DNA from 2 places in the Kitasatospora sp. NPDC057198 genome. Region 2 is predicted to be linked to the other one. Evidence: riboswitches for the same ligand, from Rfam matches in the RefSeq annotation. Region 2 holds a riboswitch; the other holds the start of a gene.
The links. A riboswitch is a leader RNA that binds a small molecule or an ion and turns the genes downstream of it on or off. The one in region 2 is predicted to bind thiamine pyrophosphate.
Positions count from the first base shown of each region.

Region 1: another riboswitch for thiamine pyrophosphate. It lies ahead of thiC (phosphomethylpyrimidine synthase ThiC); the one in region 2 lies ahead of thiO (glycine oxidase ThiO).

Region 1 covers NZ_JBHUWH010000002.1:57,623-62,555, reverse strand. Annotated here, with positions in the region: gene ACFUEL_RS00585 (flotillin family protein) at 1-1,419, opposite strand, end outside; gene ACFUEL_RS00580 (hypothetical protein) at 1,605-1,805, opposite strand; TPP riboswitch at 1,920-2,051, shown strand; gene thiC (phosphomethylpyrimidine synthase ThiC) at 2,048-3,853, shown strand; gene ACFUEL_RS00570 (hypothetical protein) at 3,990-4,478, shown strand; gene ACFUEL_RS00565 (hypothetical protein) at 4,558-4,698, shown strand.
Region 2 covers NZ_JBHUWH010000040.1:6,531-19,391, reverse strand. Annotated here, with positions in the region: gene ACFUEL_RS07470 (phytoene desaturase family protein) at 18-1,406, shown strand; gene ACFUEL_RS07465 (hypothetical protein) at 1,414-2,148, opposite strand; gene metF (methylenetetrahydrofolate reductase [NAD(P)H]) at 2,476-3,390, opposite strand; gene ACFUEL_RS07455 (polyprenyl synthetase family protein) at 3,560-4,666, shown strand; gene ACFUEL_RS07450 (VanZ family protein) at 4,675-5,343, opposite strand; gene thiE (thiamine phosphate synthase) at 5,499-6,146, opposite strand; gene ACFUEL_RS07440 (Rv2175c family DNA-binding protein) at 6,143-6,508, opposite strand; gene ACFUEL_RS07435 (NAD(P)/FAD-dependent oxidoreductase) at 6,525-7,730, opposite strand; TPP riboswitch at 7,780-7,892, shown strand; gene thiO (glycine oxidase ThiO) at 7,861-9,060, shown strand; gene thiS (sulfur carrier protein ThiS) at 9,057-9,266, shown strand; gene ACFUEL_RS07420 (thiazole synthase) at 9,270-10,061, shown strand; gene pknB (Stk1 family PASTA domain-containing Ser/Thr kinase) at 10,199-11,935, shown strand; gene ACFUEL_RS07410 (sulfite oxidase-like oxidoreductase) at 11,964-12,593, opposite strand.

The DNA.
Region 1 (4,933 bases), on a different contig from region 2:
GGCGGGGGCGGGGGCGTTCAGCGAGGTGAGCAGCTGGCGGGCCAGGCCGAGGCCGGTGCCGCCCATGGTGAGCGCCTTGGCGAACATCTCGGACATGCCCTCGGCGCCGTTCAGCAGCACCATGTGCTCGACGTTGCCGAAGGCGTCCGCGCCGGCCCGGACGATGGCGGGCCAGTTCTCGGCCAACTGCTGGGCGACGACGGCTTCCTGGTTCTCGGCGAGGGCCGCGGCGCGGGCCTTGATGCCCTCCGCCTCGGCCAGGCCCTGGGCCCGGGTGGCCTCCGCCTCGGCGAGACCCTTGGCGCGGGCCGCCTCGGCCTCGGCGATGCCCTTGGCGGCCTCGGCGGCGGCCTGGGCCTCACCGGTGGCCCGGGTGGCCTCGGCGGCGGCCAGACCGCGGGCCCGGGTGGCCTCGGCCTCGGCGGCCGCGGCGACCTTGACCCGGTTGGCCTCGGCGGCGGTCTTCAGCTCGGTCTCCCGGGACAGCGCCTCGGCGGCGGAGATCCGGGCGTCGCGGTCGGCCTCGGCCTTGGTGCGGGTCTCGTACGCGCGGGCGTCGGCGGGCTTGCGGACGTCGGCCTGGAGCTGCTGCTCCTTGCGGTGCGCCTCCAGTTCGGCGACCTTGGTCTCCTGGACCACGACCTCCTGCCGGGCGGCGGCCTGGGCGAGCGGCCCGGCCTGCATCGCGCGGGCCGCGGCGGTGTCCATCTCGGCCTGGTAACCGGCCTGCTGGATGCCGGAGTTGCGGGTCGCCTCGGCCTTGCGGGCGAACGCCTCCTGCTCGGCCTCGGTGGCCCGGCGGTCGGCCTCGGCGGCCGCGATCCGGGCGTCGCGCTGGACGGCGGCGGCGTGCGGGGCGGCCAGGTTGGTGATGTATCCGGTCGGGTCCAGGATCTCCTGGATCTGCAGCGAGTCGATGATCAGACCGAGCTTCTCCATCTCGATGCCCGAGGCGGAGCGGGTCTCACCGGTGAGCCGCTCGCGGTCGCGGATCATGTCCTCGACGGTCAGCCCGCCGACGATGGAGCGCAGGTGGCCGGCGAACACGTTGTGCACCCGCTGGCCCATCATCTTCTGCTGGTCCAGGAAGCGGCGGGCGGCGTTGGCGATGGACGCCGGGTCGTCGCCGACCTTGAAGATGACCACGCCCTTGACGTGCACCGGAATGCCCTGCGACGTCACGCACTCGACGTCCAGCGCGGCCTCGTTGAGGTCCAGCGACAGCCGCCGGACCACCTGGACGCCGGGCAGCACGAAGGTGCCCCGTCCGGTGACCACGCGGAAGCCGAGGCCCTCGCCGTGCTTGGAACCCGAGATGACCAGTGCCTCGTTCGGCTCGGCGACCCGCCACATGAGCTTGAACAGCACGATCACCAGGACGACGCCCGCGAGGACGCCTCCGACGATGCCGATCAGCATCGCGATCTCCCCCTTCGTGGCACACCGGTCCGTGGCTGCGCAGGTGGTGCAGTTCGTTGGCGCGGAAGCCGGTGGCAGCCGCATTCTCCGCCGGTTTCGGCCGGGGAGGAAGGGGACGGACGAGTGGGAACCCTCACTGGCCGGAAACGGACGCGGCAGGTTTGCGGAACCCTCCTGACGTGCGTTCAGAACGGCTCGACGTACACCGTCCGCGGTGGCTGGTAATCGACCACGACCACCATCGTCCCGGGCTCCAGCGGCTCGCCCGGCACCGCCCGGTAGGCCAGGAACGCCTCGGTGCCCAGCCGCTGCGGGACGTGCACCATCACCTCGCCGACCAGGCCCGCGCCGATCCGCCCCGTCACCCGCCCCACCAGTCCGATCACCCCGGGATTCTCCCCCGCGCGGCGGTGGCCTGAACAGCGCCCGGCACGGGAGGCGCGCTGGACCGGCCGCGCCCGGTGCCCTACGGTGAACGGCGAACGCAGGCGGCGAACGCCCCTGCGCGGAACGGGAGCTCGGAGCACCGGGCTGAGAGGGCGCTGACGGTACGCGGCCCGCGTACCACCGCTGCGTCGACCGCAGGAACCTGACCGGGTAATGCCGGCGTAGGGAGTTGAAGGTCCGCATGACCGCATTCACCGAGCACACCTCTGCCCACGGGCCGTCCGCCCAGGAGCCGTCCGCCACCGGGTACCCGACCCCGGCCTGGCGCAAGGCGTACCGCCAGGGCAGCACCCCCGACCTGCGGGTCCCCTACCGCGAGGTCCACCTCACCGACGGGAGCACCGTCCCGCTGTACGACACCTCCGGGCCGTACACCGACCCGTCCCACACCGCCGACGTCCGGCGCGGACTGCCCGCGCTGCGCGACCCCTGGATCCGGCTGCGCGGGGACGTCGAGGAGTACGAGGGCCGCGAGGCCCGCCCCGAGGACGACGGCATCCGGCACACCGCCCCGCGCGGCGGCGACCTGCGCAACCTGGACGCCGTCTTCCCCGGCCGCCCGCGCCGCCCGCTGCGCGCCCGCGACGGCGTCGCCGTCACCCAACTCGCCTACGCCAAGCGCGGCCTGATCACCCCCGAGATGGAGTTCACGGCCCTGCGGGAGGGCCTGGAACCGGAGTTCGTCCGCGAGCAGGTGGCGCGCGGCCGGGCCGTCATCCCCGTCAACGTGAACCACCCCGAGGTCGAACCCGCCATCATCGGCACCGACTTCCTGGTGAAGATCAACGCCAACATCGGCAACTCCGCCGTCACCTCCTCGATCGAGGAGGAGGTGGAGAAGATGACCTGGGCCACCCGCTGGGGCGCCGACACCGTCATGGACCTCTCCACCGGCCGCAACATCCACACCACCCGCGAGTGGATCCTGCGCAACTCCCCCGTCCCGATCGGCACCGTCCCGCTCTACCAGGCGCTGGAGAAGGTCGACGGCCGCGCCGAGGAACTCAGCTGGGAGGTCTACCGGGACACCGTCGTCGAGCAGTGCGAACAGGGCGTCGACTACATGACCGTGCACGCCGGCGTGCTGCTGCGGTACGTCCCGCTGACCGCCCGCCGCAAGACCGGCATCGTCTCGCGCGGCGGCTCCATCATGGCCGCCTGGTGCCTGGCGCACCACCGGGAGAACTTCCTCTACACGCACTTCGAGGAACTCTGCGACCTGCTGCGCGCCTACGACGTCACCTTCTCGCTCGGCGACGGCCTGCGCCCCGGCTCGATCGCCGACGCCAACGACGAGGCCCAGTTCGCCGAACTCACCACCCTCGGCGAACTCGGCCGGATCGCCCGCGCCAAGGACGTCCAGGTGATGATCGAGGGCCCCGGGCACGTCCCGATGCACAAGATCCGCGAGAACATGGACCTGCAGAAGGAGATCTGCGACGAGGCCCCGTTCTACACCCTCGGCCCGCTGACCACCGACGTCGCGCCCGGCTACGACCACATCACCTCCGGCATCGGCGCCGCGATGATCGCCTGGTGGGGCACCGCGATGCTCTGCTACGTCACCCCCAAGGAACACCTCGGCCTGCCCGACCGCGACGACGTCAAGACCGGCGTCATCACCTACAAGATCGCCGCCCACGCCGCCGACCTCGCCAAGGGCCACCCCGGCGCCCAGGCGTGGGACGACGCCCTCTCCGACGCCCGCTTCGAGTTCCGCTGGGAGGACCAGTTCGACCTGGCCCTCGACCCGGAGACCGCCCGCGCCTTCCACGACCAGACCCTCCCGGCCGAACCCGCCAAGACCGCGCACTTCTGCTCCATGTGCGGGCCCAAGTTCTGCTCCATGAAGATCAGCCGCCAGATCCGCGAGGAGCACGGCGGCGAGGCCGAACAAGCCGAACGGGTCGCGCTCGCCGGCATGGCCGAGAAGTCCGCCGAGTTCGCCGCCCACGGCAACCGGGTCTACCTCCCGCTCGCCGACTGACAACACGGCTCATAGGGCACCGCACCGGGAGGCAGGAGGGGGCTTCCCGGCGCGGTGCTCCGGTTGATGCTGGTGTCGGTTGTGCCTGGTCTACTGTCGGCTGACGAAGGACCGTGTGGGGGAGGAACCCGTGGGCGTGTTGACCGACTACTTTCGCGCAGTCGATGCGGCCTCGGTCGTACGGGTGCTGCAGGGTGCGGACGACCGCCCGCTCGTCGGCGGTGGGAGTCCCCACTTCGACGGGGTCGAGGCCAAGCGCCTGGATCCGGACCTTGTGCTTGGGGAGCTGATCGCCGCCATCCGTCAGGTTCCGTGGGAAGCAGGGCTCGTGGAAGAGAGTCCGGTGTGGCCGACCACCCCGGAGCCTGGACCGGGCGGCCCGCAGGCCGAGGACGACCCCTGGGCCACGGGTCCGTGGGTGGTCGAGCTTGCCGCCTCGGTCCGGGACACGCTGGCAGAGGTGAGCGACGCGGATGTGCCGACGGTCGTCGCCAGGTGGGTGCAGACGGAGGAGCTTCGCCCAGCCAGCGTCGAAGACATGCAGCCGCTGGCCGAAGAGTTGATCCGACTGGCCAGGCGCGCCCGCAGCGCTGGCGAGAAGCTCTATTGCTGGATCTGCCTGTAGGCGCCGGAGAAGCGGGCACTCCTCTCAAGCCCTCCACCCACGAAGCCAATGTGCTGGCTGGGGGCTGAAGTTGTCGTCGATGAAGATCAGCCGCCGGATCCGCGAGGAGCACGGCGGCGAGGCCGAACAGGCCGAACGGGCCGCTCTCGCCGGGATGGCCGAGAAGTCCGCCGAGTTCGCCGCCCGCGGGAACCGGGTCTACCTCCCGCTGGCCGACTGACCCGCGCGGCCGCAGCGCCGCCCGGGAGCTTCCGCTTCCCGGACGGCGGTCCGTCCTTCCGCCCTCCCCGGCATGCAACGCGGCGGCAAGCCCACCGAGAAGGAGGTGGAGCGGGCAGTCACCGCTTACCGGGTGCTTCCCATCGCCAAGCGCGAGACGTTGCCCTTCTGGGACCGCGTCACGAGCGCGCTGCCCGGCGTGCCCGGCACATGCAGGCCGCTCAGGAGTGGGACAA
Region 2 (12,861 bases):
GCATAGGATCTCCTGCCATGGCTCGGATCATCGTCGTCGGCGCAGGCATGGGCGGTCTGGCCGCCGCTTCCCGGTTGGCCACCCTCGGGCACCGGGTGACGGTGCTGGAGGCGGCCGGGACGCACGGCGGGCAGGTGGGGTCGTACCGGCGGGAGGGGTTCGGGTTCGACACCGGGCCGGGGCTGCTCGCGCTGCCCGCCGTCTACCGGGACCTGGCGCTGAAGACCGGCCGCGAGCCGCTGGAACAACTGGTCGGGCTGCGGCCGGTGGACCCGGAGAGCCGGCACCTGTTCCCGGACGGCACCGGGCTGCTGCTGCCGAACGCCTCCCGGGGCGGCGTCGGCCAGGCGCTGGACGCGGCCTTCGGGGCGGGCACCGGCGCGCGCTGGGGCGACCTGCTCAACCGGGGCCGCACGGTCTGGGAGGCCACCCGCCGCCCGCTGCTGGAGGAGCCGCGCCCGGCCGTCGACCCGGCCGACCCCTACCCGGTACCGCCGCGCCGCGGCCTGTCCCGGCTGCTGCCGCGCACCCGGCCCACCCTCGCCGACGCGGCCCGCGAACTCGGCGGCGGCCCCGGCCCGGCCGCACTGCTCGGCGAGTACGCGCTGCGGTACGGGCTGGACCCGCGGACCGCGCCCGCCTCCGCGACCGTACTGCCGTACATGGAGCAGTCGTTCGGCGTCTGGTACGTCGACGGCGGCCTGCGGGCGCTCGCCGACGCGGTGTTCGCGCGGTGCGGGAAGCGCGGCGTGGAGTTCCGCTTCGACACCCCGGTGCGGGCCCTGGAGCAGGACGGCGGGCGGGTCGTCGGCGTGCGCACGGACGCGGGGGTGCTGACCGCGGACGCGGTGCTCTCCGCCGTCCCCGGCCTGGGCGTCGCCGCACCCGCCGACCCCGCGCCGGGCCGGTTCACCGTGCTGCTCGCCCTGGACGGCGCCCGCCCGGCCGGCACCGCGCACCGCACCGTGGTGCACGCCGCGGACCCGGCCGCCGAGGCCCGCGCGGTGTTCACCGACCGCACCCTGCCGCAGCGCCCCACCGTGCAGGTGCTCCGGCCGGACGACCCGTCGCTCGTCCCCGGCCCGGACGCGGAGGCCGCCGTCCTGACCGTCACCGTGCCCGCCAGCCTCACCCCCACCGCCGCCGAACAGGACGCCTACGCCGGGGAGTTGCTCGCCCACCTGGCCACCGCCGGACTCGACCTGCGCCCCCGGCTGCGCTGGCGGGAGACCCGGCTCACCGCCTCCGTCCCGCCCCCCTCGCTGGCCGGCGGCCACCTCGCCCAGGCCAACCAGCCCGGCCCGCCCGGCCTCTACCTGATCGGCGCGCACGCCCACCCCGGCGGCGGGCTGGCCCGGGTCGGGATGTCCGCCTCGATCACCGCCGGGCTGCTCGGCCCGGCCTGACGGTCCGTCAGTACTGCTGCTGGTAGTACCAGTTCTGGTCCTGCTGCGGCTGGGGCTGCTGCGGGACGTACGGCTGCTGGTACTGCTGCTGGGTGTACGGGTCCTGGTAGACCGGCTGCCCGTACTGGTCGTAGCCGATCAGCTGCAACTGCGGCTGCTGCTGTTGCTGTTGCTGTTGCTGTTGCTGTTGCTGTTGGACGTACTGCTGCTGGTAGCCGTAGTCCTGCTGCTGGTAGCCGTACTGCGGCTGCTGCGGGACCTGGTAGGCCGCCTGCTCCTGGACGTAGACGCCCGCGTCGAGCTGCTGGAACTCCTCGTACCCGACCGGCTGCGCCTCGTACGGCTCGTGGGACTCGTCCTCGACCGGCCCGACCTCACCGACCGGCACCACCGGCTCCGGGGCGGCGACCGCGGCGGCCGTTCCGCCGGTGGCGGCGGACAGCAGCGGGACCTTCGCCAGCGGACCGGGCAGCCGGCCGTCCGAGCGGCGCAGCGACCAGCCCACCGGGCGGCCGCGCTTCACCGAGTTGGTCACCATCAACTGGCCGAGCCCGAACCCGGCGGCGCCCGCCACTATCACCACCACCGAGGAGGTGCGCATCCCGGCGACCACGCCCAGGAAACCCAGCAGCGCGAGCGCCCGCCAGTGCAGCGGGGCGCGGTTCTGCAGCAGCAGTTCGGCGGTCAGCCAGAGCGCGACCAGGGCCAGCGCGCCATAGAGGAGCAGGTATCCGATGCCCATCCCCGCAACCTCCAGACGCCACCATCACCGCGCGGTTGCGGGCGACTGTACAGCCTCAGGACGAACACCACCTCATCCCGGACACCCCCGCCCCCGCACAACACCGCCCAGGCATCCACCCCACCCGCCCCCAAGCTCCGCGCAGCGGGGGGCGCGGGCGCGCCAGGCCCTCCACCCCACCCGCCCCGGACCCCGCGCAGCAGGAGATAGCCAGGCGCAGCGAGTATTCATCCCGCCCACCCCCAGGCCCCGCGCAGCGGTCTTCCCGCCTCCCCCAAGCCCCGCGCAGCGACCTACCCACCCGCCCCCAAGCCCCGCGCAGCGGAGTCAGCGGGTGTGCAGGCCGAGGTTCTGGTAGATCTCCAGGGTCGAGGTGGAGTGGTTCAGTGTGATGAAGTGCAGGCCCGGGGCGCCCTCGGCGAGGAGGCGTTCGGCCATGGCGGTCGCGTGTTCCAGGCCGGCGGCGCGGACGGCGGCCGGGTCGTCGATGACGGCCTCGAGCTTGCGGCGGAAGTCGTCGGGGAAGTCCGAGCCGGACAGCTGCGGGAAGCGCACCAGTTGGCGGCTGTTGGTGACCGGCATGATCTCCGGGATGATCGGCGTCTCGCAGCCGGCCGCGGCGACCCGGTCGCGCAGCCGCAGGTAGTCCTCGACCTCGAAGAACATCTGGGTGATCGCGTAGTCGGCGCCGGCCCGGCACTTGGCGACGAAGTGCCGGATGTCGTCGTCCCAGTTGTCCGAGCGCGGGTGCATCTGCGGGAAGGCCGCGACGCCGACGCAGAAGTCGCCGATGCCCTTGATGAGTTCGACGAGTTCGGCGGCGTAGGTGACGCCCTCGGGGTGGCGCACCCAGCTGCCCATCGGGTCGCCGGGCGGGTCGCCGCGGACCGCGAGGACGTTGCGCACGTTCTGGTCGGCGTACTGGCCGATGATGTTGCGCAGTTCGGCGACCGAGTGGTCGACGGCGGTGAGGTGGGCGACGGGGGTGAGGGTGGTCTCGGTGGCGATCCGGCCGACCAGGTCGACGGTGCGGCCGCGCGAGGAGCCGCCCGCGCCGTAGGTCATGCAGACGAAGTTGGGCTCCAGGCACTCGACGCGGCGGATCGCGTCCCACAGCTTGCGCTCGGCGTCCTCGTTGCGCGGGGGCATGAACTCGAAGGAGAAGGAGCGGTCGCCGGCCGCCAGCAGGTCGCGCACGGTCTGTGCGCGGTCGTTTCTGGTGGTGGGAATCCCGAGTGCCATGCAGGAAGGTTATCCGTCGGCGGCTCGGCGCGGACAAACGCCGTCCACTCGCTGAGACGCCACTTGAGATTTTCGGCCGAACGGTTCAGGGCCGCCGGACGGCCGGTGGAACGGGTCACCCCGACCGGAGCGTTAATCTGACTGTCAGCCCCACGATCCGGAGTCTCAGGTGCCCTCCTCCACCCGCCTTCCCCGCAACCCCGTCGACGCGGAGGACGTGCGCGACCGCGTGAACCGCACCCTCGGCACGTTCATGGTCGAGCGGACGGCCCTGCTCTCCGGGATCTCCGACCAGCTCGGCCCGGTCGCCGACGCGCTGCGCGACTTCCTGCTCGACGGCGGCAAGCGGCTGCGCCCGGCGTTCTGCTACTGGGGGTGGCGGGCGGCCGGCGGCGCCGCGGACGAGCCCGGGATCGAGCGCGCGGCGGCCGCGCTGGAGCTGCTGCAGGCCAGCGCCCTGGTGCACGACGACCTGATGGACCGCAGCGACACCCGCCGGGGCCTGCCCGCCGTGCACCGCCGCTTCGAGAACCTGCACCGGGCGGGCGGCTGGCGCGGCGACCGCGAGCAGTACGGGGCGTCCGCGGCGGTGCTGCTGGGCGACCTGCTGCTGATCTGGTGCGACGAGCTGTTCCAGCGCTCGGGGCTGCCGTCGGCCGCCGTCTCGGCCGCCAAGCCCGCCTTCGACCTGATGCGCACCGAGGTCATGCTCGGCCAGTACCTGGACGTGCTGGAGCCGGTCGCGGGCGACTCCACCGACGACGGGGCGGTCGACCGGGCCCGGACAGTCCTGCACTACAAGTCCGCGAAGTACACCATCGAGCGCCCGCTCCAGGTCGGCGCGCTGCTGGCCGGGGCCTCTCCCGGCCTGGTCGACGCGCTGGGCGGCTTCGGCCTGCCGCTGGGCGAGGCGTTCCAGCTCCGGGACGACCTGCTGGGCGTCTTCGGCGACCCGGCGGTCACCGGCAAGCCGGCCGGCGACGACCTGCGCGAGGGCAAGCGCACCCTGCTGGTCGCGCACGCCATGCGCGGCCTGGGCCCGGCCGACGCCGCCCACCTGGACGCCCGGCTCGGCGCACCCGGCCTGGACGCCGACGGGATCGCCGAACTGCGCGACCTGATCACCCTCAGCGGCGCCCCGGAGCTGGTCGAGGCCCGGATCGACGCACTGCTCGCCGAGGCGCTGGCCGCCCTGGACGCGGCCCCGGTCGCCGACGGCCCGACCCGCGAGGTGCTCCGGGCGCTGGCCGACGCGGCGACGGTCCGCAAGTACTGACAGGGGCCTCAGGCCGCCGGGCGGCGCCACCAGCGGCGCGAGGCCAGGGCCGCGAGGGCCGCCCCGCCCGCGTTCAGCAGCACGTCGTCGACCGAGGAGACCCGGTCCAGCCGCAGCACGTACTGGGCGGCCTCCACCAGCACCGAGCAGGCCGCGCCGAGCGCCAGCATCCGCCACACCGAGGCGAACGCCGCGGAGCGGACCGGAAGCAGGAAGCCCAGCGCCGCGAACACCAGCGTGTTGCCGACGATCTGGGCCGCCGCGGTGGCGGGCGGCCCGGCGCCGACGATCTCGGCGATGTCGTGCAGCGGCACCAGGTTGACCCGGCGGCGCGGGCCGCCCGGGTCGACGCCCGGCAGCAGGATCATCCACACCCAGGGCACCGTCCCGTAGAGCGCGCCGACCTCGGCCAGCGCCGAGCGCCGCGCCCAGCCCGGCTCCACGCCGGCCGCCCGGCGGCGGCGGGCCAGCGCCCACACCGCGAAGGCGGCCACCGGCAGGGCGGCGGCCGCCAGGAAGACGATGCCGTTGACGGTGCCGACCCAGCCGTGCCACCCGGCGTGGTGGCGGCCCAGCGGGCGCTGGGCGAGGAAGGCGACGGCGGCGGCCGCGAGCAGCGCGGGGACGAGCAGCGCGACCCGGCGGGCGCGACGGGCGGGCGTGAGGACGGACTCCATGCCTGCACGGAGTGCGAACGGCACGCGTACGGTTCCGGCCGGGAGGGCGGGGCTCCTCGCCGGCACCGGGGCTCTCCCCGCGACCCTTCCGCCACGGGCGGTTCCCCGCGCCCCTGGTGGGGCGCGGGACGGGCGGGCGCCCCCGGGGCGGGGGCCTAGTGCAGGCGGGCGGCCAGGGCGGCGGCGGCCGCGCCCGGGTCCTCGGCGGCGGTGAGGGCGCGGACCACGACGATCCGGGTGGCGCCCGCGTCGAGGACCTGCTGGAGGTTGTCCTGGTCGATGCCGCCGATGGCGAACCAGGGGCGCTCGGGGCGCCGCGCGGCGGCGTGGCGGACCAGGTCGAGGCCGGGGGCGTGGCGGCCGGGCTTGGTGGGGGTGGGCCAGACCGGGCCGGTGCAGAAGTAGTCGACGCCGGGTTCGGTCATCGCGGTGTCGACCTCGTCCTCGGCGTGGCAGGAGCGGCCGATCAGCACGTCCTCGCCGAGGATGCGCCGGGCGACGGCGACCGGCAGGTCGTCCTGGCCGAGGTGCAGCACGTCGGGGCGGGCGCCGTACGCGACGTCGGCGCGGTCGTTGACGGCGAGCAGCCTGCCGTGGCGGCGGGCCGCGTCGGCGAAGACCTCCAGGTGCTCCAGCTCCTGCTTGGCCTCCAGCGCCTTGTCGCGCAGCTGGACGATGTCGACGCCGCCCGCGAGCACCGCGTCCAGGAACTCGGGCAGGTCGCCCTGGGCGCGGCGGGCGTCGGTGCAGAGGTAGAGCCGGGCGTCGGCCAGGCGCTGCCGGGCGGTGGGGGCGGCCGTCACAGGGCCATGGCCTGGGCGCGGCGCTTGACCTCGGTGCCGCGGTTCTCGCGCAGGGCCTGGATCGGGCTGCCGGGCAGCGAGTCGTCCTCGGTGAACATCCACTCGAGGATCTCCTCGTCGGAGAAGCCGCAGTCGCGCAGCACGGTGAGGGTGCCGACCAGGTGCTTGACCGGGCCGTCGTCCTCGATGAAGTCGGCGGGGACCTGGAGGGAGTTGTTGGGGCCGCGGCGGACGGCCAGCAGGGTGCGGTTCTTCACCATGGCGCGGACCTCGGTGATCACCACGCCCCACCGCTCCGCGATGTCGGGCAGGTACAGCCAGGCGGGGACCAGGGCGTCAATCTTGGGATCAATCTCGCTCACGGCACCAGCCTAGGCGCTACCGGGCGGCGGCCTTCAACTGGACGGCGGGGTCGGCGGCGCGGGCCGGGTCCAGTGCGCCGCCGCGTTCGATCAGGCGGCGGCCCTGGGCGAGGTCGCGCGGCCGGTCGACGGCGAGCAGGGCGACCAGCGCGCCGTCGCGCAGCCACAGCACCGTCCAGTGCGGGTCGGACGGGGAGCCGCGCCACAGCAGGTGGTCGGCCCCGGCGTGCCGTCCGGCGTACTGGACCATGCGGCCGAACTGCTCGGACCAGAAGTACGGGACGGGGTCGTAGGGGGCGTCCAGGGTGCCGAGCAGGGAGGCCGCGGCGGCGGCGCCGGAGTGCAGGGCGTGGTCCCAGTGCTGGACGGCGAGCCGGGTGCCGGAGCGGGCGGAGGGGTAGGAGGCGCAGTCGCCGGCCGCGAGGACGCCGGGCAGGGCGGTGCGCAGCCGGTCGTCGACCGGGAGCGTGCCGTCGGGGTCGGGGGCGAGCGGGCCGCCGAGCAGCCAGTCGGTGGCGGGGCGGGCGCCGACGCCGACCACGACCTCGTCGGCGGGCAGGTGGGTGCCGTCGGCGAGCAGCACCCCGCCGTCGGCGGCGCCGGCCACGGCGGCGCCGCAGCGTAGGTCGACGCCGGCGGCGGCGTACCAGTCGGCCATCAGGGCGCCGAGTTCGGCGGGCAGCGCGCCGGCCAGCGGGGCGGCGGCGGCCTCCACCACGGTGACCTGGCAGCCGAGCTGCCGGGCGACGGTGGCGGTCTCGGCGCCGATCCAGCCCGCGCCGACCAGGACGATCCGGCGGCCGGGGGTGAGCGCGGCGCGCAGCGCGTGGGCGTCGTCGACGGTGCGCAGGGTGCGGGCGCCGGGCAGGCCGGGGAGGGTGCGGGGCGCGGCGCCGGTGGCGATCACCAGGGCGTCGTAGGGCAGTCCGCCGCGGTCGGTGTGCAGCAGGCCGGGTTCCAGGCCGGTGGCGCGGCGGCCGGTGAGCAGGTCGACGCCCAGCTCATGCCAGTCGATCTCGAAGGCGGTGGCGTCGGCCTTGCCGAGCAGCACGTCCTTGGAGAGCGGGGGGCGGTCGTAGGGCAGGTGGAGTTCCTCGCCGACCAGGGCGAGCGGGCCCCGCCAGCCGCCCTGCCGCAGTCCGAGGGCGGCCTGGGCGCCCGCCATGCCCGCGCCGACCACGACGACCCGGTCCGTTGCCTTCAGCTCAGCCACGGCGTCCACCCTACCCAGGTGCCTCCGGGGCCGGACGGGGCAGCGTTAAGGTGGGGGTACTACGTCACACGGGAGCCCGGTGCACCGGGCTGAGAGGCGGGCTGCGGCGGCCCGCGACCGTCCGAACCTGATCCGGGTCATGCCGGCGAAGGGAGATCCAACCGCTGTGGCACATTCCCGTGCGCTGGACGTCCTGGTGGTCGGCGGGGGCATCATCGGGCTCGGTGTCGCCTGGCGCACCGCGCAGCGCGGCCTGTCGGTCGCGGTGGCCGACCCGCACCCGGGCGGCGGCGCGGCGCAGGTCGCCGCGGGCATGCTCGCCCCCGTCACCGAACTGCAGTACGGCGAGGAGCCGTTGCTGCGGCTGGGGATGGCGTCGAACGAGCGCTACGCCGCCTTCGCCGCCGAGCTGACCGAACTGACCGGCCTGGACACCGGCTACCGGGCCACCGGCACGCTGGCCGTCGCGCTGGACTCCGACGACCGCGCCGAGCTGCGCGAACTGCACGCCTTCCACGGCCGGTTGGGGCTGGCCTCGCAGTGGCTGACCGGCCGCGAGTGCCGCCGCCTGGAGCCGATGCTGGCGCCGGGCGTGCGCGGCGGCCTGCACGTCGCCGACGACCACCAGGTGGACGGCCGCCGGCTGGCCGCCGCGCTGGTCGCCGCCTGCGAGCGGGCGGGCGTGGTGTTCCACCGGGCGGAGGCCGCCGAACTGCTGGTCGAGGACGGCCGGGCGGCGGGCGTGCGGCTGTCGAGCGGCGAGCGGGTGGCGGCGGGGCGCACCGTGCTGGCCGCCGGTTCGCGCAGCCACCTGCTGCCGGGCCTGCCGGCGGGGGTGCTGCCGGCCGTCCGCCCGGTCAAGGGCCAGGTGCTGCGGCTGCGGATGCCCACCGGCGCGTACGGGCCGTTCCTGTCCCGGAACGTGCGGGCGGTGGTGCGCGGGCAGCACCTGTACCTGGTGCCGCGGGCCGACGGCGAGCTGGTGATCGGCGCGACCACCGAGGAGTTGGGCCACGACACCACCGTCACCGCCGGCGGCGTCTACGAACTGCTCAGGGACGCCCACGAGTTGGTGCCCGGCATCACCGAACTTCCGCTGGTGGAGACCGGCGCGGGCCTGCGTCCGGGCTCGCCGGACAACGCGCCGCTGCTCGGCCCGACCGCGCTGGACGGCCTGGCCGCCGCGACCGGGCACTACCGCAACGGCGTGCTGCTCACCCCGGTCACCGCCGACCTGCTCGCCGACTACCTGGCCGACGGCGAACTCCCGCCGCTGGCCGCCGACTTCACTCCCGGCCGCTTCACCTCCGACCGCTTCACCCCCAAGGTCCCCGCATGAACACCATCGCCCTGACCGTCAACGGCCGGCCGCGCACCCTGCCCGCCGCCACCACGCTGGACGTGGTGGTGGCCGAGGTGTCGGCCGCCAACACCGGCGTCGCCGCCGCCGTCAACGAGGCCGTGGTGCCCCGCAGTTCGTGGCCCGCCACCGCGCTCGGCGAGGGCGACCGGGTCGAGATCCTCACCGCCGTCCAGGGAGGCTGAACCATGGCTGACGACGCGCTGGTCATCGCCGGCACCACCTTCTCCTCCCGCCTGATCATGGGCACCGGCGGCGCGCCCAGCCTGGAGGTGCTGGAGCAGGCGCTCAGGGTGTCCGGCACCGAGCTGACCACAGTGGCGATGCGCCGGGTCGACACCGCCACCCAGGGCTCGGTCCTGGAGGTGCTGTCCCGCAACGGCATCCGGGTGCTGCCGAACACGGCGGGCTGCTACACCGCGGGCGAGGCGGTGCTGACCGCCCGGCTGGCCCGCGAGGCGCTCGGCACCGACTGGGTGAAGCTGGAGGTGATCGCCGACGAGCGGACCCTGCTGCCCGACCCGATCGAGCTGCTGGACGCCGCCGAGACGCTGGTCGACGACGGCTTCACCGTGCTGCCGTACACCAACGACGACCCGGTGCTGGCCCGCAAGCTGGAGGACGTCGGCTGCGCGGCGATCATGCCGCTGGGTTCGCCGATCGGCTCCGGGCTGGGCATCCGCAACCCGCACAACTTCCAGCTGATCGTGGAGTCGGCGAACGTCCCGGTGGTGCTGGACGCGGGCGCGGGCACCGCCAGCGACGTCGCGCTGGCGATGGAACTGGGCTGCTCCGCCGTCATGCTGGCCTCCGCGGTGACCCGCGCCCAGGAGCCGGTGCTGATGGCGGAGGCGATGCGCCGGGCGGTGGAGGCCGGGCGGCTCGCCCACCGGGCCGGGCGGATCCCGCGCCGCTACTACGCCGAGGCGTCCTCGCCCACCGCCGGCCTGGCCGACACCCGCGAGCGGCCCGCCTTCTGAGCCGGTAGCGGCCGCCACGCCACCGTACGGGAGGCCCCGCCCCCGGGGCGCCCGGCCGCACCGGCCGGGCACCCCGTGGCGTCCGGCCCGCCGACGGGCCCCTCCGGACACCCAACCCCTACACTCCTCGGGTGGACATGACCCTCGACGATCCCCTGCACGGCGTGCTCCTCGACGGCCGGTACCGGGTCGAGCAGCGGATCGCGGTCGGCGGCATGTCGACCGTCTACCGGGGCACCGACACCCGGCTGGACCGGACGGTGGCGCTGAAGGTGATGCACCCCTCGCTGGCGGGGGACGCCGACTTCACGGCCCGCTTCATCCGGGAGGCCAAGGCGGTGGCGCGGCTCGCCCACCCGAACGTGGTGAACGTGCTGGACCAGGGCGCCGACCCGCGGGGCGTGTTCATGGCGATGGAGTACGTCCCCGGCCGCAACCTGCGCGACGTGCTGCGCGACCGCGGCGCGCTGTCGGTGCGGGCCGCGCTGGACGTGCTGGAGCCGGTGCTGGCGGCGCTCGGCGCGGCGCACCGGGCGGGCCTGGTGCACCGGGACGTCAAGCCGGAGAACGTGCTGATCACCGACAACGGCATGGTGAAGGTCGCCGACTTCGGCCTGGTGCGGGTGCTGGCGGGTGCCGACACCGCCGCCACCTCGGCCACCGAGACCGGCCAACTGCTGGGCACCGTCGCCTACCTGGCGCCGGAGCAGATCCGCCAGGAGCCCACCGACCAGCGGGTGGACGTCTACGCGGCGGGCATCCTGCTGTACGAGATGCTGACCGGCGCCCGGCCGCACACCGGGGAGAACGCCGCCCAGGTGATGTACCGGCACCTGCACGAGGACGTCCCGGCGCCGTCCCGCACCGCCCCCGCGGTGGGCCCGGAGCTGGACGCGATAGTGGCGGCCGCGACCGCCCGCGACCCGCAGGCCCGGCCGTGGGACGCGGTGGAGCTGCTGGCCTCGGTGCAGCGGGCCCGCCGTTCGCTGCCCGCCGCGCAGTTGGACGCGGAGCCGCCCGCCTCGACCCGGCCCACCCCGGTGCACAGTCCGGGCGAGGCCACCGCGGTGATCGAGCGGGTTCCGGCGCTGGACCGCACCAGCGTGCTGGAGGTCCCGCCGGAGCTGCTGCCGCCGATGCGCCCGGCGGTCAACGACGACCCGCCGCGCGGCCTGCCGGGCCCCTCCCGCCGTTCGCCGTTCGGCCGCCGCCCGCTGGTCTGGTCGGCAGTGCTGGTGGCGCTGCTGCTGCTGGTGGGCGGCGTGACGTACGCGCTGTCCAACGCGGTGTACGCGACGGTGCCGAGCGTGCTGGGGCAGAGCCGGGAGCAGGCGGCGGCGACGCTGGACAAGGAGGGCCTGCACGGCTCGTACAGCGAGCAGTTCAGCGAGTCGGTGCGGGCGGGACAGGTGATCTCGACCGATCCGGGCGTGGGCAGCAGGGTCCGCAAGAGCGACGCGGTGAAGGTGGTGCTCTCGCGCGGCCCGGAGCGGGTGCCGGTGCCGGACGTGACCGGCCGGCCGGCGGCGGACGCCGCCAAGGCGCTGGGCGAGGCCCGGCTGACGCCGGGGGCGAGCACCGAGGAGTTCAGCGACACCGTGCCGAAGGGCGCGGTGATCTCCACCGCCCCGGCGGCCGGCGGCGAGCTGTCGCCGGGCTCGCCGGTGGCGCTGACCGTCTCCAAAGGCATGCACCCGGTGCCGGACGTGAGGGGGATGAGCAGGGAGGACGCCGAGCAGGCGCTCCGGGACGCCGGGTTCGTGCCGGAGGTCACCGGCCTGATCCCGATCGGCAAGGTGTCCGCGCAGTCCCCCGCGGCGGACACCCCGGCCAAGCGGGGCAGCACCGTGACGGTCACCGTCAGCCTGTTCTGACCCCCGCCGGGCCCGCCGCGCGGCGCACTCAGCGCAGCGGGCCGTCGCCGGGCTGCTCCTGGTAGGAGTAGCGCTGCTCGCGCCACGGGTCAGCGCGGTTGTGGTAGCCGCGCTCCTCCCAGAAGCCGCGCCGGTCGGCCCGCATGTACTCGACGGCGCGCACCCACTTGGGGCCCTTCCAGGCGTACAGGTGGGGCACCACCAGGCGGACCGGGAAGCCGTGTTCGAGGGTGAGCGGGCGGCCGTCGTGGTGGGTGGCGAAGACGGTGGCCGGGTCGGCGAAGTCGGCCAGCCGCAGGTTGGCGCTGTAGCCGTACTCGGCCCAGACCATCACGTGGGTGACGGCGGGGTCGGGCGGGACGAGGTCGAGGACCGTCCGGGCGGCGACGCCGGTCCACGCGTTGCCGAGCATCGAGAACCTGGTGACGCAGTGGAAGTCGCCGCGGACGGTGGTCTTGGGCAGGGCGTGGAAGGCGGTGAAGTCCCAACTGGCCTTCTCCGCGTCGGCGGTGGCCCCGAACACCTGGAAGTCCCAGCTCTGCGGTTTGAACCGGGGCACCGGCCCGTAGTGCAGGACCGGCCAGCCGCGCTGCGGCCGCTGCCCCGGGGGGAGCCTCGGGTCAGTCGGCGGCTGCTGTTCCGGTTCGTGCTGACCCATGTCCCCATGGTGACAGACGGCGGGCGGCGAATCGCGCGCGCCCCTTCGCGCGCCCCCGGCGGAATCCGCCGGGGGCGGTGGCGGAATCCGCCGCGGCGGTGGGGGAAACGCGGGGCGAATCCGCGCGCCCGTTCGGGTGAGATACCCCCGATCGGCCCAATCCGCCCGGCATCGCCGCAGGTCAGCGCGGTGCGGAGCGGGAGGAAATGGCGATCGCGGCGGTGACTGTGAGCGTGAACTTACTGGAAGTGCACCCGTTCAGCTGCCA